3 regions of the Furfurilactobacillus rossiae genome follow, and region 2 is predicted to be linked to each of the others. Evidence: predicted binding sites of a transcription regulator. Region 2 holds the regulator's gene; each other region holds the start of a gene.

Region 1 (11,165 bases), 130 kb from region 2:
ACTAATAATGGCCGCCGCAGGGTGGTGCTTTTTATTTCAGTAGCTTAACGGCTGTTACATTATTGCAACGGTCGTTATTTTTAGTTAGAGACTTAGAAAACGACAATGAAAAATGAGAATTTAAAAAAGTCGTCATTTTTATGCGCTAAGACGTTGACGTCACCTGTCAGTACTGTATAATTAACTAAGTAAATTTGCCCCATGGTCAAATTGGTTAAGACGTCGCCCTCTCAAGGCGGAGTTCTGGGTTCGATCCCCAGTGGGGTGATTTAAAGTCACCCGGGCGCTTGCTTGGCAGATTTACGACTTTAATAATGGATTATTGGGTATTAGCCAAATTGGTAAGGCACCGGACTCTGAATCCGTAATGTACTGGTTCGAATCCAGTATACCCAATTATTGCGTTCACAAGAACGCCGGTATCAAAGGAGTTCTAAGCCTTCTTTTCAGGACCGTGTACAATTCGTGCACACGGTTGAAGGTTTAGAACTCCTTTTTGTTTTCAACTAACATGTGTCGCGTATTCGGATTGTCACTAATGATTTTCAATCAAGTCCGGCCAGACATGAGACACATCGAATCTTAAAAAATGACCGGGTGATTTTATCAATTACTACATTGCAAGCTCGTTTGCTAACATCCAAACGGTCCGTGAAGTTGCGAATCGTTTGGACCAATCTGGATATCAAAATATGTATGATTGGTCCACTAGCAAAGTAACTGATCTTGAAGATTTGAAAAAAATTGCGATTCGTGAGAAAGCGGCCGTAATGAACTGCGATGTGTTTATCATGATTTATCCAGCCGGGAAGAGTTCGAACACGGAACTTGGGTTAGCGCTGGCTGCAAATAGAAAGATATTCATTTATGCAACGAATCATGATATTTTAGATGTTGCAAAACGAGTAGCTTTTACCAACTACCAGAAGTTACGGTAGTTTTCGGCAACGTTACTGAGCTTACATCATTGGTTCTGCACGACAATATTGAATGATGCTGTTAGATTACTTGTTAGATGTAATATTATTGAATGCTAAATTTTAAAAAAAAGTCGGCCATTTTCTGGTCGGCTTGTTTTCTGCTTAACTAATTACAGTTGACCACTGAGGTGCTGATGCTGCTGGTTCAAGCTATGACGCCACAAATGGTGAATCGCACGTAGCGCCCATCCCAGCACCATCAGCAACCAACCAATCGTACCAAGGTGAATCGCAAATTGAATGTGGACGGGCGATAGAAGTAAAGCATCAAGACCAGCTAATAAGCCCCACAAAAAGAAGAAGACACCGGCACCAAACGGAATTTGGTAGACAAGTTTTAAAGCCATCGTTTTCAACATGATAATCCTCCATTTCATGATTAATAGTCAGCAGATTAGGCGATTAGAAAATAAAGAATAACGACGATTCCTAAGATAATTCGGTACCAACCAAACGGTTTGAAGCTGTTTGTTTTGACATAATCGAGCAACGCTTTGATCGCAATATAGGCGGTGACAAAGGATACGACAACGCCAGTTAACAAAATTAGACCTTCCTCGCCAGCGAGCGTGCCACCATGCATGAAAAATTTAAGCAGTTTGAGCAGTGTGGCGCCAAACATGGTTGGAATGGCGAGAAAGAAGGAAAACTCAGTGGATGCCAAGCGTGAGGCACCGAGAAAAATACCGCCAAGAATCGTTGCGCCAGAACGTGAGGTTCCGGGAACAAGAGATAAGAGTTGAAAACAGCCAATTAGAAAGGCAATACGATAGGAAATTTGCGGGACTGTTGAAATGGTGGGCGTCAGTGTGGCATTGTGGTTTTCCACGAGGATAAACAAAATGCCGTACAGAATTAGCGTGATGGCGACAACAACCCAGTTCATTAAGTGAGCGTCCATCCAATCGTTGAGTAATAGGCCAACGACTACGGATGGGAGAACGGCAAAGATGACTTTTCCCCAAATTTGCCAAGTGGCTTGTCGTTCAGCCAATGTTTTACGAGGCGAAAAGGGGTTCAACTTATGGAAATAGATGATCACAACGGCAAGAATTGCGCCAAGTTGAATGGTGACGTTGAACATATTAATAAATGCGGTGGACTGATGTAACTTAATAAACTGGTCGGCTAGGATAAGGTGACCGGTTGAACTGACTGGCAAAAATTCGGTAATGCCTTCAATAATGCCTAAAAGAGCTGCTTTGATGATATCTAACACGTTTGTTTCCCCGCTTTTTGTAATTAGTTGATTGGTGGGTAATGGATGATGCTAATCAACTTTTAGCCACAGTATAACGGAGCAATGTAATGACTTAATGTCGGGTTCATATTGACTATGTAAACGTTTGGTAAAAGTCGGGATAACACAGTAGGCCACAAAAAAAGTTTGCCGTTTTAAATTGGCAAACTTTTTTGTGTTTTTATATTCAACTTTTTGAGATGCTGTTTTTATGCAGTGAGGATTTGACAAAATTCAACAATCTCACCATTAGGTTCCTGGATATTAAAGTATTTAATTCCGTGGTCCCAGAAGGGCAATGATTGAACTTCGTGGTCAATCATTGTGAAACCAGCATCTTTAGCAGCAATGAAGGCTTCGTCCGCATTGCTAGTATTTAAGGAAATATGATTGATTGCACCGGGTTTCATTGGCGTTTCATCAGCAGTCCAGGTTTCAATGGTGAGGTGGTTAAGTGTCATGAAGGCAACTTGACCGTCGCCATTCTTGAATTGGCCCCGTTTGGTAAAACCGAGTGATTCCCAAAAGGCAATGGATTTAGATAAATCTGTCGTTGGAATACCCACGTGTTGAACGTCGTCGATAAAATTTGTAATTTTCATAATGAAATCCTTTCAAGTTTGAGTGATTTTTGGTTAAGCATTCGTTTGTTTCGAAGGGGATGGTGTGGCGTTTTCTGCATGACCAACATCCAACGCTTGATGCTTTAAGTTGGGGAACACAACACGGTCCGCAATTCCCGTGATGCCGCCTTGAAAGACGAAGGCAAACAGGGTGCCAATCCCAAAATTAGTGAAGTCACGGGTGATGGCAAACGCAATGATGGCCATGATGGTCGGTGGAATGTAAGAAGCCCACATTGCTAGGTTGGCGTTACCACGACAGTATTTAAAGCGAAGAATTTGCATTAAATCATCGGCTGGATGCAAAACGAGGTTGACGCGTTGGTAAATTGAAATTGCGATGGCGATGAGTGCGACGCCGAGAAAATTTAAAATAACGTAAAAGCTAATCATCCAAATGCCATGAGCCTGTGGGAGACCAGCAAACAATTGTGGATAAACACCGTTAAAGAAATCCGCAAATAGTTGAATCAGGGCCGAGAAGGGCACCATAAAGATCAAGTTACCGAGAGCCCGACGCCATTCCCATTTGCCAACCAAAATAGCGTTTAAGACGGTGGTTAGCATCCCAAAGATAAGAAATGCCCAGAACAGGTTCCAGTGAATGGCAGTCCCTAAATTGGCTTCAGCAGCTGTCCAATACGCGGAACCAAGAAAAGATGGGTGAATCTTTGACGACGTGACCAGAGTTAAGACATTTCCCGCCGAGTTAATTACCAATGAAAGAATGAAGAGGCCGATTGAAGATCCCATGGAAATGGAACGACCATTGTTTGATTGTGTCGTCATGTTGAAAACTCCTCACTTAATATAAGACCGAAGAAAAACGCGTTATGCTTGTAGTTCTCGTAATGCTAATGCAAAGTTACCTAGTGTTGCTGAGCCGTTATGTTTAATGGCAGGCATGGCGATGTAATCGTCAAGATTACCAACATTAACGTAGTCGTTTAGAAGTTCACTAAACTGTTGGCGAACCTTCTTTAAAAATGGCTCACTGACTACGCCGCCTCCGAAAATGATTTTGCCAGGTCTCATAATTAGTGTGACCTGCAATGCTGCTTGGGCAACGTAATATGCCATGATGTCCCAGACATGGTCAGTTAATGGGACTTCCTTGCCAGGTTTGCCAGTCCGAGCTTCAAACGTTGGCCCAGCAACTAAACCTTCAAGACAGTCACCGTGAAATGGGCAAATACCGTTGAAATCGAGGTCATCAGGATGACGTTTGAGACGCACATGGCCCATTTCTGGATGACCCATTTCGCCAAGAAAGTCGCCATCAATAATGGCGCCAGCGCCAACACCGGTCCCAATGGTGTAGTAAACCAACGAGTTGATTCGTTCATTGGTTAGCGTTGACATAACGTACTCACCGTATGCCGAACCATTAACATCGGTTGTCCAAAACATGGGAATATCAAATGCTTCTTTTAATGTGCCAATGAAGTCTGTATCTGCCCAGTTTGGCTTGGGTGTATTTGTAATGTAACCGTATTTAGGATCGTTACGGCGTAGTTCAATTGGGCCAAATGAGGCCACCGATAGTGCTTTAATATCGAATTGACGAAAGTAGTCAATTGTTTTTTGGAGGGTTTCCGCCGGCGTGGTCGTGGGGAAACTAACAATATCCTTTGTTCGGTAATTTTCGTCGCCAACGGCACAAACAAATTTAGTACCGCCTGCTTCAACGCTGCCTAATAACATAGTGATGCTTCCTTTCTGATACTCAGTAAATGTAGTTGAGATAAAAATGTAGCTGATTAATTTAAAACTTGTAAGCGATTACAATGTCTAATCATAGCCACACACCAAAAAGAGAACAATCTTTATTTGAGGATATTGTTAACTTAATCACTAACCATGTTGATTGTTATACTCCCGTTGTGATGGGCTTTTAAAGGGGGTAAAGGAAATCAATTAGGTGGCTGTGAAAGCTGGTGGACGGTCAAAGTACCGAGACAAACGTTTGTCTTTGAAAGGCGAAAAATTAGTATGAAAATGGTTGATCGTTTTCATGTAACTTGTTTAAAAACGCCGTAGACAAACGTTTGTTTTAAAAGCAGGAAAGGTGAGCTAAATACTGAAATAATAGGCCTGAAGCTGGTTAAGGCACCGCCTGGACATGATCGACAATTGAGGCCAATTCGGCTTAATTTGCTGTAAAAGTGGGTTGTTTCATCCCCGGTAAATTTTTACAATAGCGAATGTTATGAAATTCACATACAAATCAGAAACGGGGTTTATGAAATGAAGGCACTTGTTCTTGAAGGCTTAAAAGATATGAATGTGCGTGATATCGACGCACCTAAGGTTCCGGCCAATGAAGTAAAAATCCAAATGAAATATGCAGGTATCTGTGGCACGGATACGCACCTTTATCAAGGCCTACCAGGTTCAGCTCAGGCAACACCACCAATTGTTTTAGGTCACGAAAACTCAGGTCAAGTGGTCGAAGTTGGTGCCGACGTCACGACAATTAAAGTTGGCGATCGGGTGACCATTGACCCGAATATTTACTGTGGTCATTGTCGTTACTGCCGTGAAGGTCGTCCACAATTGTGTGAGAACTTGTCGGCCGTTGGTGTAACACGGAATGGTGGACTTGCAGAATTTGTTACTGCACCAGAATCTGTCGTTTACCCAATTCCTGACGAACTCTCTTTTAAGGCTGCCGCTTTAACCGAACCAGTTAGTTGCGCCGTGCATGGGGTGAAATTACTAGATTTAGATCCTGCACAACATGTGTTAATTATTGGTGATGGTTTTATCGCGCAACTCTTTACAGCGATGATTAAGTCATTGGGTGTGACACATGTTGATGTTAGTGGTCACAATGATCAAAAACGTGACCTGATGAAACGTTTGGGTGCTGAGAACGTTTATAACAACGGGACTGAAACTGTTCCTTCCGGTTATGACGTGGTCGTTGAAGTTGTTGGTGCACCAGCGACTCAAGCTGCTGCAGTAGATGCTGCAGGCAAGGGCGGTCAGGTCTTGATGTTTGGGGTTGCTAACCCAGATCAAACATTTGCACTGAACTCTTACGACATTTTCCAAAAAGAACTGACGATTAAGGGTTCTTTCATCAACCCATATGCCTTTGAAGACTCATTGGCATTCTTGGCAGGTCATCAGGAATTGGTTGAATCATTAATTTCAGATGAATTAACCTTTGATCAAGTTGCTGATTTCCTTGGCGGCAAGTTTGATCACAAAGTCAACAAGGCCATCGTTAACGTTAGCGAAAGTGTCAAATAGTTAAGTAATATTTTTACAGAATTAAATCTTTGTTGTATGCAAAAAAAGCACGTGTTACCTCACTCAAGAGTGAGGAGAACGCGTGCTTTTACTTACTACAGGACCTATTTAATTAGTGATGATCCGAATCTGTGTTTAAGATTAATTGCATTTCTACAAATGGATACTGACCACCATTTGTGGCTTGCCAGTGACGTTTTACTGGCATAAAGCCTAAGTTACGATAGCATGTTTGGGCGCGAATATTGAATTCAGCAACATCAAAAATAACAGTTTCTGGATGATAGTGTGTGTTAACAAAAGCTAAAATTAATTGGACAAATTGTTGACCTTTTCCTTGGTCCGTCAATGATGGTTTCATTCCGAGACCAACTTCAACGATTGATGGTTGATCAGTTGGCTCTACCATGAAAAAACCAGTTAACTGTCCTTCTGCAACTACCTGAAAGTAGTGATTCGCCCGTAATTTAGGGGAAAGTATCTCTTCGTAGTCTTCGGGGTCTGACGACATATCGTAAAAGTTGTATATGCCGTCATAATGCCAAGTATTCGCAATTAGCTCAGCGTTATTTTGAGTCAATGGGGCAATTGTGGTCATGGTCTATAGCGTCCTTCTGTTGGCTGTTGAGTACTAAAAATTTTGGTGCAGCGTGACTGGTAAGCGTTGGGTCGTAATTGGTGCAGTCGGGGTCGCAATTCGATTAAGCAAAGTTGTCACAGCGGCGTGACCAATCGCGTATGTCGACTGTTGGACGGCAACCAGGTCGACATCGAGGTAATCAAACCAGCTGAGGTAGTCAAATGTGCCTAATTTAAAGGCGTCTAGCTTTCCCTGTTGCTTGAGCAATTTCATGACTTGGCTGAGGATAACACTGTCGGCAACTATCAGACTATCGATTTTTTCCTGTTGTAGGAGTTCGTTGAGCGCTTTAGCGGTGGCAGCGGGCGTATAGTCCGTTTGACGGGTGAGGTTACGTTTGGCTGGCAAACCGTTGTCTGTGAGCGCTTGTTGGTAGCCGTTGAGACGTTCGATTGCTGAAAAAGCGACCTGACTACCAATAAAACCAATCCGTTTGCTACCGGCATCAATCAAGCGTTGGGTCAGATCACGGGCAGCTGCCGGATTATCCGTCAACACGGCGTCATAGTGATGAATGCTGTCTGCGTTGGGCACCCGGTCCACGAAAACAGTGGGCGTGGTTTGCGTTAATTTATCGTAATTATCAATCCCACCAGTACTGGCAATAATTAAGCCGTCGACCATCTGACCAGTCAGTGCATTTAAAAAACGCGTTTCTTTAGCGGCTTGTTCGTCCGTGTTAAACAACACCATGCGTTTGCCGGACAAAGCTAGTTCATCACCGATACCACGAAGAAGTTCAGTGAAGTAAGGATTAAGAATGTTGCTGACAATGATGCCAATTGTGTCTGTTTGTTGGTTACGAATACTTTGCGCTAACGTGTTTGGCTGAAAGTTCATGTCTTCTGCAATTTGATGAATTCGTGCCCGCGTGGCAGGTGTCACGCGAGGACTATCCCTCAGAGCGCGAGAAACCGTCGACGGTGCCATCCCGACGCGTTTAGCAACATCTGCTAACGTTACGTGTTTTGCCATGTTAACTTCCTCCATTTGCAACATCAAGTGCCTATCATTGTGAATGATTAAACTAATTTTAGCATATCCATTTACTTGTAATAAGACGAATTAGTGGCGGAATAACAACTGCCATTCCAGCCACAGCCATAGGCCAAACAAGACCAGTATGTAAAGGGCGCACGCCCAGAAAGCAACGATAATAAAAGTGTTGATAACAAACATTCGGACAACCAACAACCCTAAGGCCAGAACAGAGGCAATGACCAACCGTCGTTGAATGGCGTCGAGGTGCTGACGAAGCTCTTGTTGAGACAAACTGACCAATCCTTCCTCTTTTCTTGCATTTTACACGCTGAACACGTTAGGGTGGTAGGTAACATCAATTAATTAATGAATTTAGGCAAGTAAATTTTTAAAACTAGAGAAAAAGGGTGAATAACCGTGTTCTTATCGATGAGCCACTTAAACAAGACATACTCCGGTAATAAGGTTGCCGTTGAAGATTTCAACCTGGAAATTGAAAAAGGCGAGTTTATCTGTTTTATCGGGACCTCTGGCTCCGGCAAAACAACGACCATGCGAATGATCAACCGGATGCTGAACCAAACTTCTGGCACAATCCAAATTGAGGGTCAGGACATTTCCAAGATGAATCCGGTCCAATTGCGACGCCGAATTGGCTATGTGATTCAAAATATTGGTTTGTTACCGCATATGACGATTCGTGACAACATCACGTTGGTGCCTCGCTTATTGAAGTGGTCTGAGGACAAACGTAATCAACGGGCTAAGGAAATGATCGAGATGGTGGAACTACCAGACAGCTTCCTAGATCGTTATCCAGCCGAATTATCTGGTGGGCAGCAACAAAGAATTGGTGTGGCCCGTGCATTAGCGGCTGATCAAGACATTATTCTAATGGATGAAGCCTTCAGCGCACTGGACCCCGTAACGCGTGAAATGTTACAGGACCTTGTAAAAAATCTGCAGCAAAAGTCTGGTAAGACCTTTGTGTTTGTTACGCATGACATGGACGAGGCGTTGAAGTTAGCAACGCGCATTGTTGTGATGTCTCACGGGAAAATGGTTCAAGTGGCAACGCCGGAAGAAATCTTGCGTCACCCAGCTAATGATTTCGTTGAAGAATTGATTGGTCGTGACCGGCTTATTCAGGCTAAGCCGAGTATCACCACTGTTGGACAGGTGATGTTAAAAACGCCGGTTGCGATGGTTTCATCGGCCACTTTGGTGCAGGCATTGAAACTAATGCATGATCGGCGAGTTGATACGCTACTGGTGACGGATAAAGAGAATCATTTGCGTGGCTTCGTTGATATTGAGACCCTAAATGACAACTACTCACCAACCAAACAGTTGGGGGATATTTTTAACGAACGCATTTTCTATGTAAATGAGAATGCGGTAATTCGTGATACCGTGGATCGTATCTTGAAGCACGGTTATAAAAACGTGCCAGTTGTGGACGACGATGGCAAGCTGGTCGGTATCGTGACGCGTGCCGCGTTGGTGGACATCGTGTACGACGCATTGTTTGTCGATGATAAGTTGGATAGTACAGGCAATGACGATCAGGAGACGACGGGGATGACTCAACCGAGCGCTGAAAGTGCCACGAGTCAAACAGCTGAGTCTTCTCAAAGCCAGCAAACCGGGGCACACGCCACAGGTACAGCAACGTCCGATGAGACAAAGGTGGGTGATTAATGATGATCACCTTCTTACAAAACTTTGGTGGCCAATTAATCTTCAAAACGTGGCAGCACCTGTATATTTCAGGAATTTCCTTGTTTCTTGGCGTAATCGTGGCGATTCCGCTTGGCGTTTTGTTGACACGATTTAAAAAGATTGCCGGGATTGTTATTGGGTTAGCCAGTGTCTTACAAACGGTGCCAGCGATGGCCCTACTAGCATTGATGATTCCACTGTTTGGCATTGGTGCTAAACCCGCTATTATTGCGTTGTTTATCTATTCATTGTTACCGATTTTAAGAAATACGTATTTGGGATTAGAAGATGTGAATCCCAGCGTCCTAGACGCCGCTAAAGGGATGGGCATGAGCCAACTTGAGTCCATTCGAATGGTTGAGTTACCGCTGGCAGCACCGGTGATTATGGCCGGTGTCCGTTTGTCAGGCACTTACGTCATTGCGTGGGCAACGTTAGCTTCCTATATCGGGGCAGGCGGCCTTGGGGACTTTATTTTCAACGGTTTGAACTTGTACCGGGGTGACTTGATTCTTGGTGGTTCAATTCCCGTTATTATTTTGGCGCTAGTTGTGGATTATTTGTTGGGTCTGCTAGAAAAGGCTCTGACACCGCGAGTTATCGGCGATGAGGGGGGTCAAAACTAATGCGACATTTACAACGAAAAGTTTGGTCATTAGTCATTGTTGCGCTAGCCGGTGTGATGCTTTTGAGTGGCTGTGGTTTTCCTGGGCTCAACAACTCGTCAACAGGAACTGTTCGGATTGCTTCCATGTCGACGACGGAATCACAGATTATGGCAGAAATGTTAAAGGATCTGATTGAGCATGACACGAATTATAAAGCAACGATCGTTTCCAATTTAGGTTCAGGTAATGTTACCTTCAACGCGCAGAAACGTAATGATGCGGATTTATCTGCGGTGCGTTATACCGGGACAGACTTGGAGTCAATCATGGGCAAAAAGATTGACCGTTCTCGTACGCAGGCGCAAACGGATGCTTACGTTCATCAATACTTTAAAAAACATTATCACATGACTTACTTTCCCAGCTATGGATTTGCGGATACTTATGCGTGGATGGTGACGAAGGATTACGCCAAAAAGAATCATGTGAATACAGTTAGCGACTTAAAATCACATGCGAGTCAGATGAAAGTAGGGATTGATCCGATTTGGGAGAACCGTCATGGTGATGGTTATGCTGATTTTAAACGGACTTATGGTTTTTCATTTGGTGATTTGTATCCCATGCAAATTGGCTTGGTTTATGAAGCACTGTCACAAGGCCGGATGGACGCCGTGTTAGGCTATTCTACCGATGGACGAATTAAGAGTTATAACTTAAAGGTTTTAAAAGACAATAAGAATTTCTTCCCGCCTTATAACTGTAGTGTTGTGGCCAACGATGCTGCCCTAAAGCAGTATCCTCAACTTAAAAAGACACTGCGTAAGCTGAATGGCAAAATCAGTTTGAACACGATGCAAAAGTTGAATTACGAAGTGGATAATAATCTTGAGGAACCTGCGACGGTTGCCAAACGTTATTTGCATCAACATAATTATTTTGAAGGAGGCCGGTAATATGAGTCAGCTAAATATATGGCAACAATTACTGTATTATTTTGAGCATAATGGCTTATATGTTTTGAGTCAGTTTAACCGACACTTCCTTATTTCAATCTATGGCGTGTTGTTTGCTGCAATCGTTGGTATTCCGATTGGCATCTTGATTGCCCGT
Region 2 (11,165 bases):
GTTGAACGAGCAGTTTATGATGGCAAGACACCTTGGGATGCACAAGCGTTTGCAAACGAGCTTAAACGAAAACAGGATCGGCTATACTTGGTAATTCGTAAGAATGATCAGTTGATTGCATTTGCTGGGTGTTCGTTTGATATCCAGCGGAAGGATGCGCATATCACAAATATTGCCGTATTACCAGATTGGCAGGGTGATGGGCTTGGCGAATTCTTAATGCGTGCCTTGATTCGAAAGGCGCGACATATGGGGATGCGCCAGGTTACCTTGGAGGTTCGGATCAGTAATAAGCGGGCGCAAAATTTGTATCATAAGCTTGGTTTCCGTCAAACGGGAATTAAACGAGGCTATTATTTCGGCGATCATGAAGATGCCGTTGATATGATGGTTCCTTTAATCAAGGCCACAACAAGTGAGACCAATAATGGATAAACAAGTTATCTGTGAACCGTTTCATCCGTCAAGTCCGCAACGTGGAGCTGCTTTGATTGAAGCATTAGGTGAGGAAGCGTATCCAACTGGTGCGCCGTGGTCTGAACCAGTGATTGAAGAGAATATGCAGGCACCGACCAGTGTATACTGGTTAATTCGAGTAGCGGGCCAGCCTGTGGGCTTTCTTAGCGGAACCAAGGTCATCGATCAATTGGAACTAACTAATTTGGGTATCGTAGGATCATGGCAAGGTCATGGTCTTGGTAAGCAATTATTGACGACTTGGTTGAAACGATATGAAGCGGGAACAGTGGTGACCTTAGAAGTTCGGGTTCATAACGAGGCTGCGTTGGGTTTGTATGAGAGCCTCGACTTTCATAAACTGATGCGCCGTCCTGACTATTACGACCGTCCCGTCGAAGATGCCTGGATTATGCAAAAAAAGATAGAGTGATGCCGAAGCTCGGGAAGGTCCGAGCAACAACGTAAAGGTGGCAGCATGCAAGCGTGCTTTGCTTGTGGGATGACAGCTTTGGGTTGTGCACAGGGCCTTGAGCGACAGGTGCACGTTTTAAAAGAGTGATGCCTAACTTCGGTTGAATCCGAGCAATAAGAAACAACACGGGGTATTCGGTGGTTTTCCGAATGCTTTGGGTTGTAGCTTATGCACAGGATTCAGAAGTCAGGTGCACGTTTAAGAAGAGTGATGCCGAAGCTCGGGAAGGTCCGAGCCAAAAAGGAGAAAACAGTGACAGAAGCACGGGAATTGATTTTAGCCTTTGAAACAAGTTGTGATGAAACGAGTGTTGCTGTTGTAGAAAATGGCGAGCACATTTTAAGTAACTTTGTCGCAACACAGATTAAGAGTCACCAACGATTTGGTGGTGTCGTGCCGGAAGTGGCCAGTCGCCATCATATCGAGGAAATTACCATTGGCATTCGCAAGGCTTTGACAGAAGCAGATGTAACGCCTGAAGAATTAACGGCTGTTGCCGTTACCTACGGACCAGGTTTAGTCGGATCGTTACTAATTGGTGTGACTGCTGCTAAGACGTTTGCCTTCGCACATCATTTACCGTTAGTGCCCGTTAACCATATGGCGGGTCACATTTACGCGGCCCGTTACGTTGAACCCTTGACGTTTCCATCGCTCGGGTTATTAGTGTCTGGCGGTCATACGCAGATCGTGTTGATGAAGGCAGCGGGGGAATTCGAAATTATTGGCGACACTCGTGATGATGCTGCTGGTGAAGCCTTTGATAAGGTGGGCCGCGTGCTGGGAATTCCCTATCCTGCGGGTAAGGAAATTGATCGGCTAGCCCACGAAGGCCACGATACGTTTAATTTTCCACGGGCGATGATCCACGAAGCTAACTACGATTTTAGCTTTAGTGGCCTTAAGAGTGCGTTTATTAATACGGTTCATAATGCAGACCAGCGTGGCGAACAGTTGGATCGTGCAGACTTAGCTGCAAGCTTTCAGGCTAGCGTGGTGGACGTTTTGGTCACTAAGGTATTATCTGCTCTAGAACGATACCAAGTTAAACAGCTTGTGTTGGCTGGCGGTGTTGCGGCAAATCATGGTCTTCGAGACGCTTTGAAGGCCAAGATGGCACGCTTTGCACCACAAACGAAGCTTGTCGCTGCACCACTGGCATTATGTGGTGATAACGCGGCAATGATTGGGGCGGCTGCGCATATTGCTTATGCTAAAGGCGATCGTGCTGATATGAGTCTCAATGCAGATCCGAGCTTGGAGTTTCCTTGGCTAACTGGCGTTGAAGCATAAAGTGCAAATATAGGTACAACTGAAAACGGGATCACATCAATGCGGCTAATGGCCGGTTAGATGTGATCCCGTTTTCAATTGCATATTTAAAGTCACTGTAGGTGGTGATCATTATTATAGGCTTCCAACGCCTCACCAGCTGCTGCCCACTTTTCTGACAGGCTGTCGCTTTGAGCATCTAGATTGTCCAACTGATGTTGCAGGTCCGTTAACTTGCCGATGTCACTGGCATTTTCAGGCGCCTGCATCGCCCCAGTAATTGTATGACTTTGTTGGTCAAGGTCGTCAATTTGTGCTTCCAACTCATCGACAGCGCGTTGCAACTTTCTTTGCTCGCGTTGTTCAGCTTTATTAGCGGCATAATTTGATACACTGGCAGTTGCTGAGCCATTAGATTCAGTCTCATGATGCTCGACATCAACAGACGCTGACCGCTTAGCGAGTTCGGCCTGATAATCATCGTAATCGCCTTCAAACCACTGTGTACCTGAGGCAGACAATTCAACGATTTCTGTGGCGACTTGGTTGATGAAATAACGGTCATGAGAAACGAATAAAACGGTTCCCATGAAATTGTTAAGCGCTTCTTCCAGTACTTCTCGTGAATCGATATCTAAATGGTTAGTCGGTTCATCAAGAATTAAAAAGTTGTCATGATCAAGCGACAATTTAGTTAGTGACAAACGGGCACGTTCGCCGCCGCTTAAATTATGAACGGGCTTAGCAACGTCATCACCAGTAAAGAGAAAACTGCCGAGTAGGGTGCGCACATCCCGTTCAGGCATAGTCGGATGCTCGTCCCATACTTCGTTTAAAACAGTTTTCTCATCATGAAGCACAGCCTGTTCCTGATCATAGTAGCCAATCGTAACACTGCCACCAATCTTAACCGTGCCCGCCAACAAGGGGAGCTGATGAAGAATTGATTTTAGGAGGGTTGATTTTCCAACCCCGTTTGGTCCGATAATGCCCACAACATGCTGTTTGACAACGTGAAAGTTTACGTTAGTTGCCAGTGGATGATCGGATTCATAGCCAATGCTGACGTTGTCGACATTGAGGACTTCCTTGCCACTTTCGCTATCAGGTGTGAAACGAATCCGGATGGATTGATCATCATCTTTAGGCGCTTCCAAACGGTCCATCTTCTCCAATTGCTTGCGCCGTGACTGAGCCCGTTTAGTGGTGGAGGCGCGAACAATGTTGCGATTGACGAAATCCTCAAGCGCATTGATTTGTGTTTGTTGTTTTTCAAACGCCCGTTGTTCGGTTTTGATTCGTTCGGCCTTTTGCGTTAAGTAGGCGGAGTAATTGCCGTGGTAGTGGGTCAGGGTGTGCTGATTCATGTCAAACACATCCTGCACCACGTGATCGAGAAAGTAACGATCATGTGAAACAATCAAGACAGCACCAGGATAACCTTTCAAGTAGTCTTCCAACCATGATAATGTTTCAATATCCAGGTGGTTAGTAGGTTCATCCAAAATGAGTAAATCGGGCTGTTGTAGCAAGTACTTTGCGAGTGCAAGTTGTGTTTTTTGACCACCCGAAAAGCTCATGACATTGCGTTGAAAAGTGGATTCATCAAAGTGAAAAGCGTGTAAAACGCCGCGAATTGAGGCTTGGTAGCCGTAACCGTTGTTTGCCTCAAAATCGTGTTGCGTTTGGTCGTAAGCATTTAGCAAACGTTTGTAAGCGTCACTTTGATGATCAGCAGTGGGATCGGCAATTTGCTGTTCCAATTCGCGCAGTTGTCGTTCTTGTTGCTGCTGGGTGGCAAAAACCGTCAGCATTTCATCCCACACAGTGTTGTCTGAATCGAGTCCGGCATCTTGTGGCAAATATCCGATGGTCATGCCTTTGGCAACCGATATCGTACCTTCGTCGGGATCATTAATACCAGCGATAATCTTAAGCAAGGTGGACTTGCCGGCGCCATTTCGACCAACCAGCCCCACGCGGCCGTGGTCTTCAATTGTCATGGAAACATGTTCAAACAATGTGTCCGCACCAAAACGGCGGGCGACCTGTTGAACCTGAAGAACTAACATATGCGTACTCCTTCATTTGAATTAGTTAAACACTATTTTAGCATGTTCGGTGCGGCGACACTATGTTGAGCTGGCAGTGAGCAGAAAACACACATTTGAAATGGTCAGAAGTGCCACAGATTGTGAAGAATGATATTTTCGTCGTTGTGATTAAGCTAACAAGACCGCCTGTTTTACCTTTTTTGAAACAGGTATAAAAGCTTCTGTAGTTGCTAGTTTTACCCCGGCATTTTACGAAATGCCCTTGCCAGTTTGTGAAATGCCCGAAGACTGGTATGAAATATGCTTCACAATAACCGTCCTTATGCTATAATTTACGTATAGTTTATTTTCACAAACAAATGTAGGATTAAAAGGAGTGAACCGCTGTGGCTGAACAACGAATTCCACGCGCGACAGCAAAAAGGCTGCCGATTTATTACCGTTACTTAAATATTTTACTGGATGCGGATAAAACGCGCGTTTCGTCCACTGAGCTGTCTGAGGCTGTTAAAGTCGATTCAGCGACGATTCGCCGTGATTTCTCTTACTTTGGCGCATTGGGCAAACGTGGTTATGGGTACGATGTGCCTAAACTGATCGAATTCTTTAAAAAGATTCTCAATCAGGATCAATTGACTAATGTCGCATTGGTCGGGGTTGGTAATCTTGGGCATGCGTTGCTCAACTTTAATTTTCATCAAAACAGTAATGTTCGAATCAGTGCTGCGTTTGATGTTAATGACAATATCGTCAACACGGTTCAAAGTGGTGTCCCGATTTATCCGTTGTCAGAAATGGGTAAACAATTGCGTGATCAACAGATCGCCATTGCAATTATTACGGTGCCAGAAAACACGGCGCAAGAGGTCACTGATGAACTGGCAAAGGCCGATGTACGTGGAATCTTGAACTTTACGCCACGACGGTTGTCTGTTCCTGATACCATTCGGGTTCAAAATGTTGATTTGACCAATGAGCTTCAAACCTTAATTTATTTTATTGATAATTATGGTGAGTTGTTAGGCGGGAACGAAAAGTCTCAGGATTAATTAGAAAACTGAATTATTGCTTCTTGAATAGGCGTTTGGGTGTTAGTCAGACAAAAATGGTTTGACTGATTCTCCAAACGCCTTTTGTGATGCGGTTTCTAAGACAGCTGACAAACTTTTTGACTAAGTTTGACCAAAACACTTGCATTCATAAACGGGCATGGTTATTATAGAGCATGTTGTTAGCACTTAACGTGTAAGAGTGCTAAAAGCATTCAATTTCAACGAAATTATTGGAGGGATTAACGTGTTAAAACCATTAGGAGATCGCGTTATTTTACAGGCTGCTGAAGAAGAAGAACAAACTGTTGGCGGCATTGTGCTTGCCAGCAACGCTCAAGAAAAGCCAACCACTGGGAAGGTTATCTCAGTTGGTGAAGGCCGCGTCTTAGACAATGGTACAAAGGTTGCACCATCTGTTAAGGAAGGCGACACCGTTATGTTTGATAAGTACGCCGGCACAGCAGTATCGTACGAGGGCAATGATTACCTCGTTCTCCATGAAAAAGACATTGTCGCAGTTGTGGACTAGTTAAAGTTTACAGTACGTTTGAACAATAAAAGAAAATCACAATAAATTACAGTTGAGGTGGAAATTCACAATGGCTAAAGATTTAAAGTTTTCTGAAGATGCCCGCAGCGCAATGCTTGCCGGTGTTGATAAATTAGCAAACACAGTTAAAACGACCCTTGGACCTAAAGGCCGCAACGTTGTTTTGGAACAAAGTTATGGTTCACCTACCATCACTAACGATGGTGTCACAATTGCCAAAGCGGTTGAATTGTCAGACCACTTTGAAAATATGGGTGCTAAGCTAGTTGCTGAAGTTGCTTCCAAGACCAACGACATCGCTGGTGATGGCACAACGACTGCTACTGTTTTAACCCAATCCATCGTTAACGAAGGGATGAAGAACGTTACCGCTGGTGCTAACCCTGTTGGTATCCGGACTGGGATTGAAAAAGCAACGTCTGCCGCTGTCGATGCTTTGCACAAGATGAGCCACGATGTTAAGACTAAGTCTGATATTGCACAAATTGCGTCAATTTCAGCCGCTGATCCAGAAGTTGGTAAGTTAATTGCTGACGCTATGGAAAAGGTTGGTAACGATGGTGTTATTACCATTGAAGAATCCAAGGGAATTGAAACAACTTCTGATGTCGTTGAAGGGATGCAGTTTGACCGTGGATACATGAGTCAATACATGGTTACTGACAATGACAAGATGGAAGCTGACTTGGACAACCCTTACATCTTGATTACAGATAAGAAGATTGCCAACATTCAAGACATTTTGCCATTGTTGCAATCTGTTGTTGAACAAGGCCGTGCATTACTTATCATTGCTGATGATATTACTGGTGAAGCTTTACCAACGCTTGTTTTGAACAAGATGCGTGGGACATTCAATGTTGTTGCTGTTAAGGCACCTGGTTTTGGTGACCGTCGTAAGGCACAACTTGAAGATATTGCTGCTTTGACAGGTGGTACTGTTATCACTGATGACCTTGGTCTGAACCTGAAGGACACAACTGTTGATCAGTTGGGTCAAGCTGGTAAGATCACGATCACTAAGGACAACACAACCATTGTTGAAGGTGCTGGCGACAAGGCTGCTGTTGACGAACGTGTTGCAAACATCAAGTCTGAATTAGAAGCAACAACTTCTGACTTCGACAAGGAAAAGTTGCAAGAACGTTTGGCTAAGTTATCAGGCGGTGTTGCACGGATTAACGTCGGTGCTGCTACTGAAACCGAATTGAAAGAACGCCGTTACCGGATTGAAGATGCCTTGAACGCAACGCGTGCCGCTGTTGAAGAAGGCTTTGTATCAGGTGGTGGTACTGCATTGGTTAACGCTATCGGTGCTGTGGCCGACCTGAAAGAAGAAGGAGACGTCCAAACGGGTGTTAACATCGTTCGTCGTGCCCTTGAAGAACCTGTTCGTCAAATCGCCGAAAACGCAGGCCGTGAAGGTTCCGTTATCGTTGAAAAGTTGAAGTCACAAAAGCCAGGTATTGGTTACAATGCTGCAACTGACGAATGGGTTGACATGGTTGATGCCGGAATCGTTGACCCAACCAAAGTTACCCGTTCTGCTTTGCAAAACGCTGCCTCTGTTTCATCATTATTGTTGACGACTGAAGCCGTTGTTGCTGAAGAACCAAAGCAAGATAATGGTGGTGGCGATGCTGCTGCCGCTGCACAAGCTGCTCAAATGGGCGGTATGATGTAGCTTAATTGAACATCAATGCTGATTGTTAACAGCAAACTTAAAAGTCAGAACCTACGCGATACTTCCGTAGATTCTGACTTTTTGTTTTGCAGCAAATATTAACAATGACTGCTGTTGCACTAGCGTTGCGTCAGCCAAAGACGCCGTTTCATGGGACCGGTCTCAGCCCCGCAAACGCCGCGTGTCTTTAACCTCGACTTGGAACCGAAGTGCACGTTTCCAAGCTCATCCTACAATTCTAAGTGCATAAATATCGCTACTAAGAATTATTATCACGAAACTCTGTCTTTGGCTGACTTCACTAACCTCAGCAAGTGATTCGCACATTTAAAAGTTGCATGTTGAGATCGATAAACAAACGTAAATGGCATCAACTGTAATACTAAATATTGCAGCGACGATTGCATCGTTGAGATGCTATTTGATTAAACTGATCCAAGCCGGCGCCGGTTCCCATGAGAAAGATTGTTTGACCTTCATAGCGACGGGATCGGTTGAATCCAATTCTCCAAAAATCGAAACGAGTTGGGTTCGTTTGAACAATTGGAGTTGAATCTTCAGAAGGTCGATAACATGGTGTGCATCGTCATCGACATCCGTGAGCCAACCAACATCCAAGGATGATTCAGCATCACCAGGAAAAACGAAACTCAAGGCTTTAAATTCACCATCAACAAGTGTTGCCAATGACCAGTCAAGATAGGGCAGTTCACCATCCACGTTTCGAGCCCAATTTTCAATGCTTAGGTGAGCAGCGGGATTGTCTTGGTGAACCCGCTCATACTGTTCGCGCAATAAAGTGAGTGCACTGCGCTTCATCGTCGGTCGTTGCCAGACCTCACGTAACGTGGTCACGTTATCAGGGAGTGCAGTATCTGCTAATGGAACTTTATCGAGCAACAAATCAGGCATCCATGTTTTACGGAAGATGTGATATCCCTGTTTTTCAAAATAGGCAGTTTTTCGTGTTTGAGGTTCCCAATACATGACAATTAACGGTAACGTAATGCTTAATTCATCAAGCCGTGCTTGTTCTCTGGATACTAGACCAGAAAGAACCTCGTCGGCGGGAATTGACCGTGGACTCAACACAATGCGGATGTTTTGGTGATGAGGATGCACTTGGTTTTTCCAACTCGTGATAAAACCAAGGGGATGATCGTTTTCATCAACGGCTACAAAGGTGAAGTCGGGATTATTATTTGCAAAGTATTTGAATTGATCATCACGATCTGCCGCGGCGAATGCCACAATGTTACTCAGATCAGATGGTCTAACGTTGCGAATTGTTATTTTCATGAGGTTTTCCTTAAAGTTGAACTGAAAATTTATGTTTATTATACTGCTAATTTGTTGATGAAAACTCCACTTAGAAAAGTTTTGAAAGACACGACCCGGTTGACTTGAATCAGTCATCAAAGTGGTTATAATGTGTTGCGTGCGCTGGGTTGAAAACCATTTATCCGTTTGCTCATCAAACTTTCATATGAGCTTGGTGTTTGTGTCAATCTGGTGTAAGATGATTGAGCTTGAAAGCCGCAAGCAAGTTGTGGCTTTTTTGCCGTTTTTAGCCAACCAATTGAGTTAATTGGCTGACCGTTTAAATAAATGATAAGTCTATTTTTATAAAATAGCCGATATAATGAGTGACAGCTAGCGGTGTTCTGCCATTAGCTGTCCATTTAAAAGGAGTTTCAATATGTGGCGCTATTTGAAGCGACTATTAATTGGTAAGCCGCTAAAAACTTTAGATGAAGGCGGACAATCGCTGACTAAATTTAAGGCATTGGCCTTGCTTTCATCAGATGCACTTTCCTCAGTGGCGTATGGGACTGAACAGATTACCACGGTGTTGGTAACATTATCCGCTGCAGCAATCTGGTTCTCCCTGCCAATTGCAGGGATTGTGCTCATCTTACTGTTGGCGATTACGTTATCGTATCAACAGATTATTCATGCCTATCCTTCTGGTGGTGGGGCGTACGTGGTTGCCACTAAAAACTGGGGCCGTCCTGCTGGATTAGTTGCTGGTGGGTCATTACTGGTTGACTATATGCTAACCGTGGCAGTTTCTGTGACGTCAGGGACTGAAGCGATTACGTCGGCAATTCCAGCCTTGTACAATCATCAAGTTGGGATTTCCATTGTAATTGTGTTGTTTGTTATGGCGCTCAATCTGCGTGGGATGAGCGAGTCAGCAAATTTCCTGACCGTGCCGGTGTATTTCTTCGTCGTGATGATTCTGTTAATGATCTCTGTGGGGATTTTTAATATTGCTACAGGTCGCATTGTTTATCACGCTACGGCTGCTGTGGGGGCGCCGGTTAAAGGGATGACGGTATTACTGTTCATCAAGGCCTTTAGTTCTGGGTCATCATCGTTAACTGGTGTTGAAGCCATCAGTAATGCGGTGCCAAACTTCAAGAAACCGAAAACAAAGAATGCTGCTGGAACACTGGCTATCATGGCTACAATTTTGGCGTTCTTCTTTGGCGGCATCACGTTCATCAACTACTGGTTGGGGATTAAGCCAATGGCGACTCAAACGGTGTTATCTCAGATTGGCGTTACTGTCTTCGGTCATGGGTTACTGTATTACCTGTTCCAAACGTCCACGGCCATGATTTTGGCGGTTGCGGCCAATACTGGTTTTTCCGCCTTCCCAATCTTAGCCTTTAACTTGGCTAAGGATAAAAACTTGCCCCATGCTTACATGGACCGCGGTGATCGGTTGGGTTATTCAAACGGGATTATCACGTTAGCAGCGGGTGCCATTGCACTAATTGTGATTTTCCATGCGCAAACAACGCTATTGATTCCACTGTATGCGGTTGGTGTGTTCGTGCCGTTTGCCCTATCACAATCAGGGATGATTATTCATTGGCGGCGTGAGCGTGAAGGTTTCTGGCAAGGGAAAGCATTTATCAACTTTGTTGGTGCCTTTATCTCAGCTGCCATTGCCATCTTCCTGTTTGTTACTCGGTTTAGTAACGTTTGGCCTTACCCAATCGTGATGGCGTTGTTAATGTGGATGTTCCACAAGATTCATTCACATTACATGACTGTTGCAGAACAATTGCGCGTTGCGGCTAACGTTGAGACGAAGCCACACCACTATGACGGGGCGACTGTCATCGTGCTGGTTTCAAACGTCACGCGGGTGACTAAGAGCGCGATTGATTACGCTGAGTCCATCGGAGATTATGTCATTGCGATGCACGTTTCGTTTGACCAGAACCCGGGTAAGGAACGTGAGACGGTTACTGAATTTAAGCGTGACTTCCCGAATGTCCGGTTTGTGGATATTCATTCATCCTACCGTTCTGTTTCTGGGCCTGTGCTAAGGTTCTGTGATGTTATTGCCAAACGGGCGGCCGAACGAAATTACAGTACTACGGTATTGGTACCACAGTTCGTGCCTAAACGACCGTGGCAAAACATTCTGCATAACCAAACGAGTTTACGTTTGCGCTCAGTGCTGAATTCGCGTGAAAACATCATTGTCTCCACGTATAACTACCATTTGAAACAGTAATTAACTAAATTTTGTTTTGTGAAGATCTTATTCGAAATTTGAATAGGATCTTTTTTCATTGGCACATGTGTCGAGGTACGTTACGCA
Region 3 (11,165 bases), 850 kb from region 2:
ATCTTACGTTCAGTCCCATCTTTAGGATGAGAGCCAAACGTTGTTGCTAGTGATTCGATAATTGGGAAGATAATCCCACCGGCACGGGCCGTGTTACTTGGTGTTGCGGGGGCAGTAACCAAGTCAACACCGACTAGCGAGTAAGCCAAACCTAACGTCCGTTTACCAAACAAACGCACGAAGATCAGCGCTACCCGCCGACCAAAACCAGTCTTGATGAACCCGCGTGACAAGAAGTAAGCCATCGCGATCAACCAAACCGTGTTGTTACCAAAGGCCGTTGTGGCATCCTTCATTGGCACGATGCCCAGCAGGACTGTCAGTGTAACCCCGATTAAAGCAACCCCACCAATTGCGATTGGCTGAGTGATACAAGCAATGATCGTCCCAACGAAGATGGCAAGCATATGCCAAGCTGCTAAACTAACAGCGTCTGGCCGAATTGGCGCAAGGAACCAAATGATCAGTCCAACTAACACTGGCCACAGAAAATTTTTGTACTTAACGTTTTCAAGCTTCATGTTTTATCCCTCTCGTGTCCCCGCCGACGCTTAATCGACGAAGGCCGTTTCTTCACATTCTAAGGTGCGTGCATCTTGCGATGTCAGCGCCAACCTAACCAACATGGATATTTGTATATCCCTAAACGCGCAGACAACCCCTGACATCTAGTCTTCAGGAGTTGTGCAACGCATTGTTAATCAAGAAATGTTTTTTTAATACTAATAGTGCTTTGTTCAGACGCGAAACCCGACTGTCGTTTACTTACGGTCGATGTTCGTCATCTTCAATGGATTAACCCATTCGTCGAACTGTTCAGCAGTAACTTTGCCAGACTTCAAGGCAGCAACACGTAATGTGGTTCCGTCTTGATCAGCTTGCTGAGCAATTTTGGCACTGTCATGGTACCCAATGTGTGGTGACAAAGCCGTAACCGTCATCAATGAATTGTCGACCAATTCTTCCATGCGTTCTTCGTTAACTGTCAAACCATGGATCATCTTGTCAGCAAAGCCGGTCATCGTGCCACGTAACAATTCAGCTGATTCAAGGAAAGCGTCGATCAGTACTGGTTTGTACACGTTCATTTCGAAGTTACCCTGTGAAGAAGCCATGGTCACAACGACATCGTTACCCATTACCCGAACGGCGGCCATCGTAATCGCTTCAGCCTGGGTTGGGTTAACCTTACCAGGCATGATTGATGAGCCAGGTTCGTTAGCAGGAATGTTCAACTCGGCGTAGCCAGCACGTGGGCCACTTGCTAAGAAACGCACGTCATTAGCAATCTTCATCAGATCAGCAGCCAAGGTCTTCATTGCACCGTGGACAACGTCAAGGTTGGAGTGTGCAGCCAAGCCATAGAACTTGTTTGTCTTAGCCGTGAAAGCAGGTCCGTAGACTTTGCTCATCCGGGCAGCAATGTCATCGGCGAAACCAGGCGCAGCGTTTAAACCAGTACCAACCGCGGTACCACCCATCGCTAATTCAAGCAATGTGCCATCTAAACTCTTCAAGTAGCCAAGGTCATGTTCCAACATGCTGACCCAACCACTGATTTCTTGCCCAAACGTCAATGGCGTTGCGTCTTGCAAGTGAGTCCGGCCGATCTTAACTGTCCGCCAGTACTTGTCCTGCTTAACCTTCAACTCGGCGATCAAGTGTTGTGCAGATTCTTCCAATTCTTTAACGGCAACACTAGCAGTGATGTTCATCGCCGTTGGGAAAATGTCGTTTGAACTCTGACCATGGTTCACGTCATCGTTAGGAAGGATTTCAATTGAGTCATCCAGCTTAGCAGCTTCGTGGGCCACGACTTCGTTTGTATTCATGTTCGTTTGCGTACCAGAACCTGTCTGATAAACACGAAGTGGAAAGTCCTTACGTAAGTCTTCGTCGCTCAAGCTCAGTAGCTCATCGATGGCGCGAATGATGAGTTGACCTTTTTCTGCACTAATTTGATCCAATTCCTGATTGGCTTCGGCAGCAGCTTTTTTGATCTGTAACAGGGCGCGAATAATTGCAATTGGCATGAATTGCCCTGTTGGGAAGTTGTTGCGACTCCGTTCGGTTTGTGGTCCCCATAGTGCTTCGCTAGGAATCTTAACTGGCCCAATGGTATCTTCTTCAACACGATAATCTGACATCAAAATGTGCCTCCAGTTCTTTGTGTATTTAGTAACAAACATAAACAAATAAAAAGCGAGGTCGGTGGAACGTTTAATCCAGTTTGTGACCTCATTCACTTAACGCTTCTAAGTCTACTAAGCGTAACTAATTATAGTCAAACGAAGCGGTTGCCATTAAAAACATTAATAGCTTGCTGTTGAGTGCTTCACAATTACTGTAAACACTTGTTTTCACTCATTTGCATTGGCTCGCAGTTATTGTGAAAGTCAAAACGAATATGGTGTTTACAAAACTTTTTTCGACAAACTTCATCTTGCAAGCAAAAAACGTCACCAACTACGGCGACGTTTCATTGAAATCATTTTTAGTTCATTGCATCATCAAGCACTTGTTTCAACTGTTTGGCTGAAGCGACCATTTTGGCCTGCTCTTCATCAGTCAACGGTACTTCGAGAACTTTGGCAATTCCATTTTCGTTGATCAATGCCGGTGTGCCAATGTACATATCGGACAATCCGTATTGCCCATCAACTGGTGCACCAACAGGTAACACAATATTTTCATTGTGTAATACTGCCCGGCTCAATGTCATCAAACTGGTAGCGACACCATAGAATGTGGCTCCCTTTAGTTTGATAATACTACCACCCTTGGTTCGCGTTTCTTGTTCCAGCTGTTCAAGTTCAGCCTGTGAAACGCCCGCCTTCTTGGCAACATCCAACAATGGCTGGCCGTCAACTGTCGCAGCAGAATAGGCAGCAAATTCGCTATCTCCATGTTCACCAAGAATATCCGCATTAACACTGCGCAAATCGACATTCAGTTTGTGAGCCAAAGCAACTTGCCAACGACTGCTATCCAAGGACGTCCCAGTCCCGATAACTCGGTTCTTCGGGAATCCTGACAAACGTTGTGTAGCGGCGGTCAACACATCAACAGGGTTAGCAGACACAATGAAGGTCCCCTTGAAACCACTGTCAACGACCGGTGTCACAATGGATTCCAAGATCTTCATGTTCTTGTTAACAAGGTCTAAGCGCGTTTCACCCGGTTTACGCGGAACACCGGCAGTAATGACAACTAAGTCGGCATCACCAGCATCGGCATAACTGCCAGCATGGACATCCAACGGTGACGTAAAAGGCTGAACGTCTTCTAAGTCAAGGGCATCCCCTTTGATGTGATCTTGTTGAATATCAACAATTACTAATTCATCGGCAACTTGCTGTTGCATCATTGCAAATGCATATGAGGAGCCAACAGCCCCGTCACCAACAAGAACAACTTTTGTATGTTTAATTTGATTAGCCAAAATTTTGCTTCCTTTCTTTATCAAGGGCAATTCGTTTTTATCGTCATTGTGTTGTAGAACACGAATTCAATCGACCATTCTCACTACAATTCATGGCGGTAAAGCGTAGCGGGCGGCCATTTCAAACGGCGGTTAATCATCGATCACATCACTATCATCTGCAAATCGATCAGGAGTAGCGTAACCTGTCGACTAGATTATAGTCAAGTGTAAAGATGGTGATTACGTTTGATAATGTGAGGTGATGCACTTTTTGAAGTGTGCTTTAGTTTCCGTTACGCTAGGCGGTGGCTATGTTTCACTAACATGTAAATTGCTAGTTAAAACAATAGAGATGGCACCATCAAAATAACAGTGTCATCTCTAAACCGATATTTACATTTCTCGAAACTCAAAGTCATTTTTTGTACTATTCTAGGCCTTTGCAGTCAAAGCCTCATCAAGAAAGTCACAAATTCCATCATAGTCCAGTTCTCCGCGGAACCGTTCGATCTCCTTGCCATTTTGAAAGACAGCAACGACAAGTGTACCAGTAATTCTCATGGACTCCGTCAGGCTCGGATTCTTATCGACATTAGTATAATAAACCTTAAATTCGCCTGGAAAGTCTTCCTTAAAGGCCTTTTCTAAGAGTGGATGAACCTTTTTGCAATGCGGACATCGTTCAGCACCAAACATAACGAGTTGTGGCTTATCACTCTTTCCGTTCAGTACTTCGGAATTGAAACCATCCTGATTGATTTCTTCAAAGACCTTTCGATCAACATCAAATAGGTGAACGGTTTTTTTCTTAGCCTGCATTTCATTTGACTCATCAATAGTTGCCACACAAAGAGCCACATCGGGATAGTATGGTAGCGTGCCGTCGACATCCACCACCGTCTTCGCACCCTTTTTGCCAGCATTTGGCAATCTAAATGTCGTATTATCGACCGCCTCAATTGGCACTTCATTTGGTTTTGGCTCTTGTGGTACATAGCTGTAAGGATAACGGTAAGCCCTGTAAATCATGTTATTCCGAGGTCCATCATCGTTATGAGTGAAGTAAGGTGAAATCCATTCCCAAACAACCTCGTAGTCCTTGGTGATTTCAAGAATCCGCCCGTCGGCCCCCTCATCAATCATTGTATTGCCGTTTGGCAAACGTTGAACATCAGACACATAGGGACTATAAAACTTGCTACTGTCCACGGGCATTACAGCACCCATGTTCTCTGGCGTCACACTCCAAACAAGTTTCATCGTAACTGGATTAATTTCCAGTACCCGGCTGTAATCACGCAATGCATTCTTTGAACCATCTTTACTGCCAGGGTTCGGAACACCGTATCCGGCCCAACCACCGTTGTCAAACAGTAGAAGGTCCCCTTCACCAGGTAACCCTTTGGGAATCATGTGCAATCCATGTTGACCAATAATTTGACCAATTGCTGCTGCTTTCGGATCGTGTGTATAATCTGGGCCCAACTTCCATACAATATGTCCAGTATCATGATCCACAATGTACAAAATGTTGGATTCACGTGAATCCATGATGATGTTGTTTGGCTTGAATCGCTCATCACCCTGGTCATACCATTTGTTAGGCCCTAAATAGCTGGCACAATTAGTGTGCATGAAGTCACCAACGCCACCATCTGGCTCACGCATGTTGGGATTACGAGACAAGATATTTTTCGCTGCTTCATCAAATCCAAATTCATTGAAGTGATCAGAACAGCTCCAGCTCCAAATAATATTGCCATCCCAATCTACTTCGTACACAATATCGTCCAACAATTTTTTATCGGATATTGCAGGATTATGAATTGTCCGATGAGCTAAAATCAATGTCTTACCATGATCAATTGCCGGATGATCGTTCGGAGAATAGTAAACGCTGGCGCCTTCACGTTGATAATCGTGGTGTTGACGTGCCATCCAGCGATGATCATGACCTGGATCATCAATTTTTTCAAAGTGATCAAATTGCCATTCAACCTTACCATCGTAGTCAATTTGAACTAAATTAACGCCATCTTGCATACCATTCTCTGGATAACGCATTCCTGAATTTCCCATGAGGTGACCACCTGGTAATAGCTTTGGTGGCATACCTTGAAAGTTCCAACGGCGAATCTCATTACCGTTCATGTCGAACATCAAAATCCCGTCGTTAATTGTTGGTACGACTGTATATCCGTTCCATGCCTTATCTGGTTTATAAATGACTGTTCCCATTGGAAATACTAAAGGCTGGCCCATAATTCATACACTCCTTTTTTATATTCTTAGTTTCATTAATTGTATTTTTACTGACGGACTGGACTAAGTTTGCTCTCTGCTGAACCCTGTGTTAAATCCACGACTTGCTTGAGGTGTCCCTGCTGATACAGTGCAACTGCAAAATCCGAACCAATATTTAGTTGATGATAGAGCAATGCTTGCGATGTTATGTCATCAAGATTAACTTTATAGCGTGGCGTTAACAGCGCCTCGATATGCTCCAAACGTTTGACAGATTCATCATCGTATGGCGAGTAGAACATTACGGCTTCATTGCCACTAGTGTCGCCCATAATCTTCTCCAGTTGTGCGGTCTCCTTCAAGTATCGTTCAACGTTGACCTCAGCAACTGCACCATTACCGGAAGCAGTAACAACTTGTCGAAGTGGTGTATCCGTACAGTCACCAACGGCATATACTCCTGCCACATTTGTAGCTTGATTACGATTTACTTTAATATAGCCGTGCACATCTCTGGCCAAAGTATCAGGCAAAAAGTCTGTTTGTGGAACCATACCAACAAACGAGAATACGCCGGTTGCATCTACGTCATGTTCCTGACCAGTCAAAATGTTACGAACCGTGACACTAGTAACGGAATCTTCACCATTAATGGATGCCAGTGTTGAATTCCAAATAAACTCAATCTTGTTATTTGCCATAGCTTCACGGCGATCAACCTCATTACAATCTAAAATACCTTCATCGTGCATAACGGCTACAGATACCTTCGATGCATATTTAGTTAGCAAAATTGCATTTTCAATAGCTTGATTTCCAGCACCGAGGACAAATACATGTTGATTCTTAAAAAATTCAGCGTCACAAGTCGCACAATAGGAAACACCATTGCCTGAAAACTCAGCTTCGCCTGGAATTCCTAGTTGACGTGGTTTGGCGCCCACATCGAGAATTACTGCTCGTGCAGTATAATCGCCTCGCCGTCGAGTATGAACAATTTGTCTATGATTTGCGGCAGCTTCAACGCCACTAACGCGAGTAGTTAGCAAACTAACTGAATCGGACTGTGTAACATGTTCCTTAAATCGATCCATTAATGCTTGGCCTGACAGATGTGGACTACCTGGAAAGTTTTCAACATCTAGGCTATCTGTGATCTGTCCCCCAAAACTACCTTTTTCAATCAATAACGTTTTTAATTCTGCACGCCCGGCATAAATGGCGGCCGTCATTCCGCCAGGACCACCACCAACAATAATTAGGTCATATTCTTCATCACTCATTCATGCCATCTCCTCTTTATAGCAATTCACTTAATGCATCCCGATTTATAATATGCAAATGTTGATCCTCATAGGTTAAAATACGTTCCTCCGAGAGTTGTTTTAACTCGTGATTTAAACTACTTCGACTGACATGCAAAATATCGGCAAGAATCTGCTGTGAAAATGGGATTGGAACACTATCACCATCACGTTGATGAATGCCAAGTAGCCAGAAGGCCAATCGTTCACGAATTGTTTTGTACCCGATACACCTTAAAAGCAGTTGATCACGATAACCTCGACATGACATGTAATAGATCATTGCTTGCGAGAGATTCGCGTTCTGATGCACCAAGGTGCGAAATTGATTTGCATTCATCCATACAACTTCTGAATTTTCAGCACAGACTAAGGTGTAAACAAAGGATCTTGCATGAGAAAACACTAGATATTCCGAAAACATTTCCGATCCAAAAAAATATGAATTATTGAGTTCAAGACCTTCTGCCGTGTAGTTAGTAACACGCAAAGCACCTTTTAAAACAAAACCGACGCGTTGTACTTCTGCTCCTTCTTCAACTATTATTTCGTCCTTGTTATAAGTTTCCTTTTGCAAAGGGATATTTGCCAATAGCGTTCTGAATGCCGTAAAATCAAAGCTTCTAAATAATTGATTTGATTGCAAAGCTCTTATATCTTCCATATTCTTCAATACCACCATTTCTCACTTATCTACACAGCAGAAATGTTTTCTGAATTGACCTTTGCGTTTGTTGTTTGCACCTCTGGCTCCATGGTTCGACCCCATCCAAATAGTACCCAGCACAGCCACAATATCGTTAATATCAAACTAAAGAATGTGGCACCAAAGATTGCAGTTGGAGTGGGTACTGGTAAGAATGGGAATTTGGTGTGCATTTGGGTTGCTACACTAATCACGCCCATCACGTACACACTATTAATTGGAATAATACCGGTGAATGAGGTTGCAACTGTGATAATCAAATATGTTCTTCGTTCTGGTGAAATGTGAGCGGCGTGCCCTATATGGTCAGACATTTCGCCAAACAGCAAAATTCCTGGCAAGTCGCAACCACTGAGCAAAATATTGACGAGTCCAATACCAGCAGCAATTGTTAGTTCAGCCCCACGAGCCGTACGAACAAACCTATGACTTGTAATCCGCTCACAAATCAAATCAACCACACCACTGGCGTGCATAATTGCAATAAGTCCATAAAGAAATATTGTCAGTAAAGAGATATCAACCATACTGTACACACCATCGAATAAAATGCCTGCAAGCAACGTTGGATTATGTGGATCAATGCTAATAACGTCCTTAAATTGAAACAAATTCGTCATCAACCCAACAACAGTTCCCACTACAACGCCCCAAGTAAGACCAGTCAAAATTTCTTTAGTGCGAATACAAATCAGAACAACCACAATAATTGGAATCAGCATCCATAGACCACGAGGGTCAGAAAACTTAGCCAGCGCAGCTGATGAATGGGGCGTGCCTCCTTGACCACCAAAAATGCCGAGTAGAATGACTGTGATAAGTGCAGCGCCAGCAATCCAAGGAATTCGTTGCTGCAATGTTTTAACTAAATCAGCAGGTTCACCTGTGGTAGAATTTGTTTCCAAACCCAATGTTGCATTAGTTAGTTGGGAGCTTGGTGATAGTGCATCCCCACAATAAACACCGCCAATAATGGCACCTGCAAGAATTGCTGGATTTGATCCCACTAAGATACCTGGTACATAAAAGATAGAAAGTGCTGCAAACAATGCTGCAAATGGAACTCCTGATCCTAAGGCGAAAACGGCCGTTCCTATAAATGCCAATATTGTGAAGGCCGCACCATGAAGTCCCAACATTAAACTCAGCCATACAAATCCTTGGCCAACCTTTCCAACTAACAATAATTTTGTAAAAACTCCGATAATTAAAAAGACAAAAATTAATTTCGCATTTCCAAATCGTGCCAGGCCGCTAACAATGGTGTTCCAATACTGTTTGCGATTCCTAGCCATAAAGAAAACAATCACAAGACCGATTACTGCAGATATAGTAAGCGCTTTCAAGGAATAATAATGAAAAACAATCGTAAATACACCGCTTAATAAAATGAAGATCAGTGTTGGCACTAAGGCAATATATGGTCCCCCATAAAAGTGTAGTGTCGGCTCTTCATCACGCATTTGACTCGCCTCCTCATCAGTTTTCAAGTTTATCCTAGCATCATATACTTGGTTTTTATGTTGGAATGCCAACAGTTTGTGAATATTTGAATAAGTGCTGACACCATCTTAGTTGATTTATTTAACAATCATACATTTACGCTATTTATTGTTGAAAAGGATGACCGTCATTAACCTTTTCTTGGTGCTAATTATTTAAAATCAGTCCCACAAATCTTCCTCAAATTGGCCTAAATTCTGGATAAAAATCACTTGGTATAGAAAGTTAATCAAATAAGTTCTAAAAAGCCTGTCATGACGGCGATAACCTGATATAATAAAGTCATTAAAACTTTAAGTGGGTTACTGATTCCGGCAATGGGAGGAAACATATCATGAGTGAACTAGACAACAACGACACTTTCTTTCAATTTGAAACTGTTGTCATTCGTGATTTTCGTATTTTGTACCAACGTTTCAGTGCATATGCAGCTAAATATGATTTAAACAACAGTGAATTAGGTGTTTTAGTGGCGATTGTAACTGATATTAAAACGAACCTGACTGATTTGTCAGACCGTGTTAACGTCTCTGAATCGGCCGTTTCTCAAGCAATCACTGGATTGATGAAAAAGAAGTACATTCGTTCAGAAACCGATGCTAAAGATCGTCGTCATTTTCTGGCGCCAACCTCAAAAGGTGAAAAGTTAGTTACCGATTTTCGTGAACATGAAAAGGAAATCCTTGATTCCCTCGAAAACGAACTGGGCGACGGCTTTATGCCCACGTTGGTTAAAACAATCGAAACAGCCAAAGACAATGGCTTTACAGAGTTTAATCGAAAGAAATAATGAGACCATTTTTCAACTAAATAAACGCCTGAAATTGAGTGTTAGTTTATGACCATTCCTCAATTTCAGGCGTTATTTTTTATTTTTGAGTTAACGGTTCAATAATCTGTTGAACAAACCGGATTCGATCAGTATGATGTTACCTCACGATTCAATTGAATTATAGACAAGGCATGTTCGCTAATCGGCAATTTCTGATTGCTTCGCTTATTGTATCCAACTAACCGGTTGTTACTTATTAACGGTTGCGTAAACCTCTTGCGTCTATAGTAGCTGGAGGGCGGCAACATTGACACCGAGCTGTGAAGGTGTTGTAAATCCGAATGGTTCTCTCGGATTTACAACACGGACGGACGCCAAGACTCGCGGTCTTCACGAGGCTTGGCGGCGAGGTGATAGACGGCGCACTTCCGGCTTGAACCGGTCCCACGGCGAGTGTGTCAATATTGCCAACCGTAAGCGGCATCCACCGCACTAAATCCACAATACCTTTTTTGAACTGCAAACAAAAACGCGCCACACGCTTAACGAATGCGGCACGTAATTTCTACAAACTATTTTTCATCACCAAAGTACCAATCGAAACTGGTTAGCCAGTAGCTAGTCCGTTTGTTCTGCTCCATAACAGCCAGTTGCTTCATATCGTCATCGTCCAAACTAAAATCATACACATCAGCGTTTTGCTTAATGTATTCTGGATGAACAGATTTTGGAATCGTCACCAATCCATTCTGTAAATCCCAGCGAATCAACACTTGAGCAGCTGATTTGCCGTGCTTCTTAGCAATGGCCTGAATTACAGGTTCTTTCATTAAGGAACCACCAGTCCCACCAAGTGGTGACCACGCTTCTTGTTGAATACCGGTGTCAGCTAAGTACTTCTTCAGAGACGGCTGTTGCAACCATGGGTGAAATTCGACTTGGTCAACCATTGGCGTGATATCACTTAACGCAATCAATGACTTCATCGTCTGTTCAGAAAAATTGCAGACCCCAATGGCACGTGCCTTACCATCTTGATAAATCTTTTCAAACGCACGCCAAGTTTCGGCCCACTTACCGGCAACTGGCCAGTGAATAAGATATAAATCCACATAATCCAAACCTAAACGTTTCAAACTAGCATCGAAATTAGTCAACGTGGATTCGTACCCTTGATCAGAGTTGGCAAGTTTAGTCGTCACAAATAAGTCG

Evidence for each region. The regulator Rex, encoded in region 2, represses fermentation and respiration genes when NADH is low (regulators of the CRP and FNR family bind a similar motif). The targets are predictions, from matches to a motif close to TTGTGAANTANTTCACAA.
Region 1: the regulator Rex is predicted to act here: its motif matches at 5,048-5,065, upstream of LROSL1_RS09625 (zinc-dependent alcohol dehydrogenase family protein).
Region 3: the regulator Rex is predicted to act here: its motif matches at 2,168-2,185, upstream of LROSL1_RS01035 (class II fumarate hydratase).

The regions. Positions count from the first base shown of each region.
Region 1 covers NZ_CP040586.1:1,976,549-1,987,713, reverse strand. Annotated here, with positions in the region: gene LROSL1_RS09670 (hypothetical protein) at 1-5, shown strand, start outside; tRNA gene LROSL1_RS09665 (tRNA-Glu) at 196-268, shown strand; tRNA gene LROSL1_RS09660 (tRNA-Gln) at 324-396, shown strand; gene LROSL1_RS09655 (hypothetical protein) at 693-938, shown strand; gene LROSL1_RS09650 (hypothetical protein) at 1,091-1,339, opposite strand; gene LROSL1_RS09645 (undecaprenyl-diphosphate phosphatase) at 1,375-2,199, opposite strand; gene LROSL1_RS09640 (VOC family protein) at 2,430-2,822, opposite strand; gene LROSL1_RS09635 (hypothetical protein) at 2,856-3,632, opposite strand; gene scrK (fructokinase ScrK) at 3,675-4,547, opposite strand; gene LROSL1_RS09625 (zinc-dependent alcohol dehydrogenase family protein) at 5,091-6,101, shown strand; gene LROSL1_RS09620 (GNAT family N-acetyltransferase) at 6,214-6,699, opposite strand; gene LROSL1_RS09615 (LacI family DNA-binding transcriptional regulator) at 6,733-7,716, opposite strand; gene LROSL1_RS09610 (hypothetical protein) at 7,807-8,013, opposite strand; gene LROSL1_RS09605 (betaine/proline/choline family ABC transporter ATP-binding protein) at 8,152-9,423, shown strand; gene LROSL1_RS09600 (ABC transporter permease) at 9,426-10,070, shown strand; gene LROSL1_RS09595 (osmoprotectant ABC transporter substrate-binding protein) at 10,070-11,008, shown strand; gene LROSL1_RS09590 (ABC transporter permease) at 11,010-11,165, shown strand, end outside.
Region 2 covers NZ_CP040586.1:2,108,299-2,119,463, reverse strand. Annotated here, with positions in the region: gene rimI (ribosomal protein S18-alanine N-acetyltransferase) at 1-435, shown strand, start outside; gene rimI (ribosomal protein S18-alanine N-acetyltransferase) at 428-889, shown strand; gene tsaD (tRNA (adenosine(37)-N6)-threonylcarbamoyltransferase complex transferase subunit TsaD) at 1,184-2,224, shown strand; gene LROSL1_RS10245 (ABC-F family ATP-binding cassette domain-containing protein) at 2,317-4,275, opposite strand; gene LROSL1_RS10240 (redox-sensing transcriptional repressor Rex) at 4,644-5,306, shown strand; gene groES (co-chaperone GroES) at 5,554-5,838, shown strand; gene groL (chaperonin GroEL) at 5,909-7,543, shown strand; gene LROSL1_RS10225 (hypothetical protein) at 7,961-8,842, opposite strand; gene LROSL1_RS10220 (APC family permease) at 9,243-11,078, shown strand.
Region 3 covers NZ_CP040586.1:196,123-207,287, reverse strand. Annotated here, with positions in the region: gene LROSL1_RS01040 (anion permease) at 1-521, opposite strand, end outside; gene LROSL1_RS01035 (class II fumarate hydratase) at 762-2,147, opposite strand; gene LROSL1_RS01030 (L-lactate dehydrogenase) at 2,495-3,442, opposite strand; gene LROSL1_RS01025 (aryl-sulfate sulfotransferase) at 3,857-5,686, opposite strand; gene LROSL1_RS01020 (NAD(P)/FAD-dependent oxidoreductase) at 5,734-6,951, opposite strand; gene LROSL1_RS01015 (Crp/Fnr family transcriptional regulator) at 6,968-7,636, opposite strand; gene LROSL1_RS01010 (Na+/H+ antiporter NhaC family protein) at 7,666-9,141, opposite strand; gene LROSL1_RS01005 (MarR family winged helix-turn-helix transcriptional regulator) at 9,516-9,971, shown strand; gene LROSL1_RS01000 (aldo/keto reductase) at 10,526-11,165, opposite strand, start outside.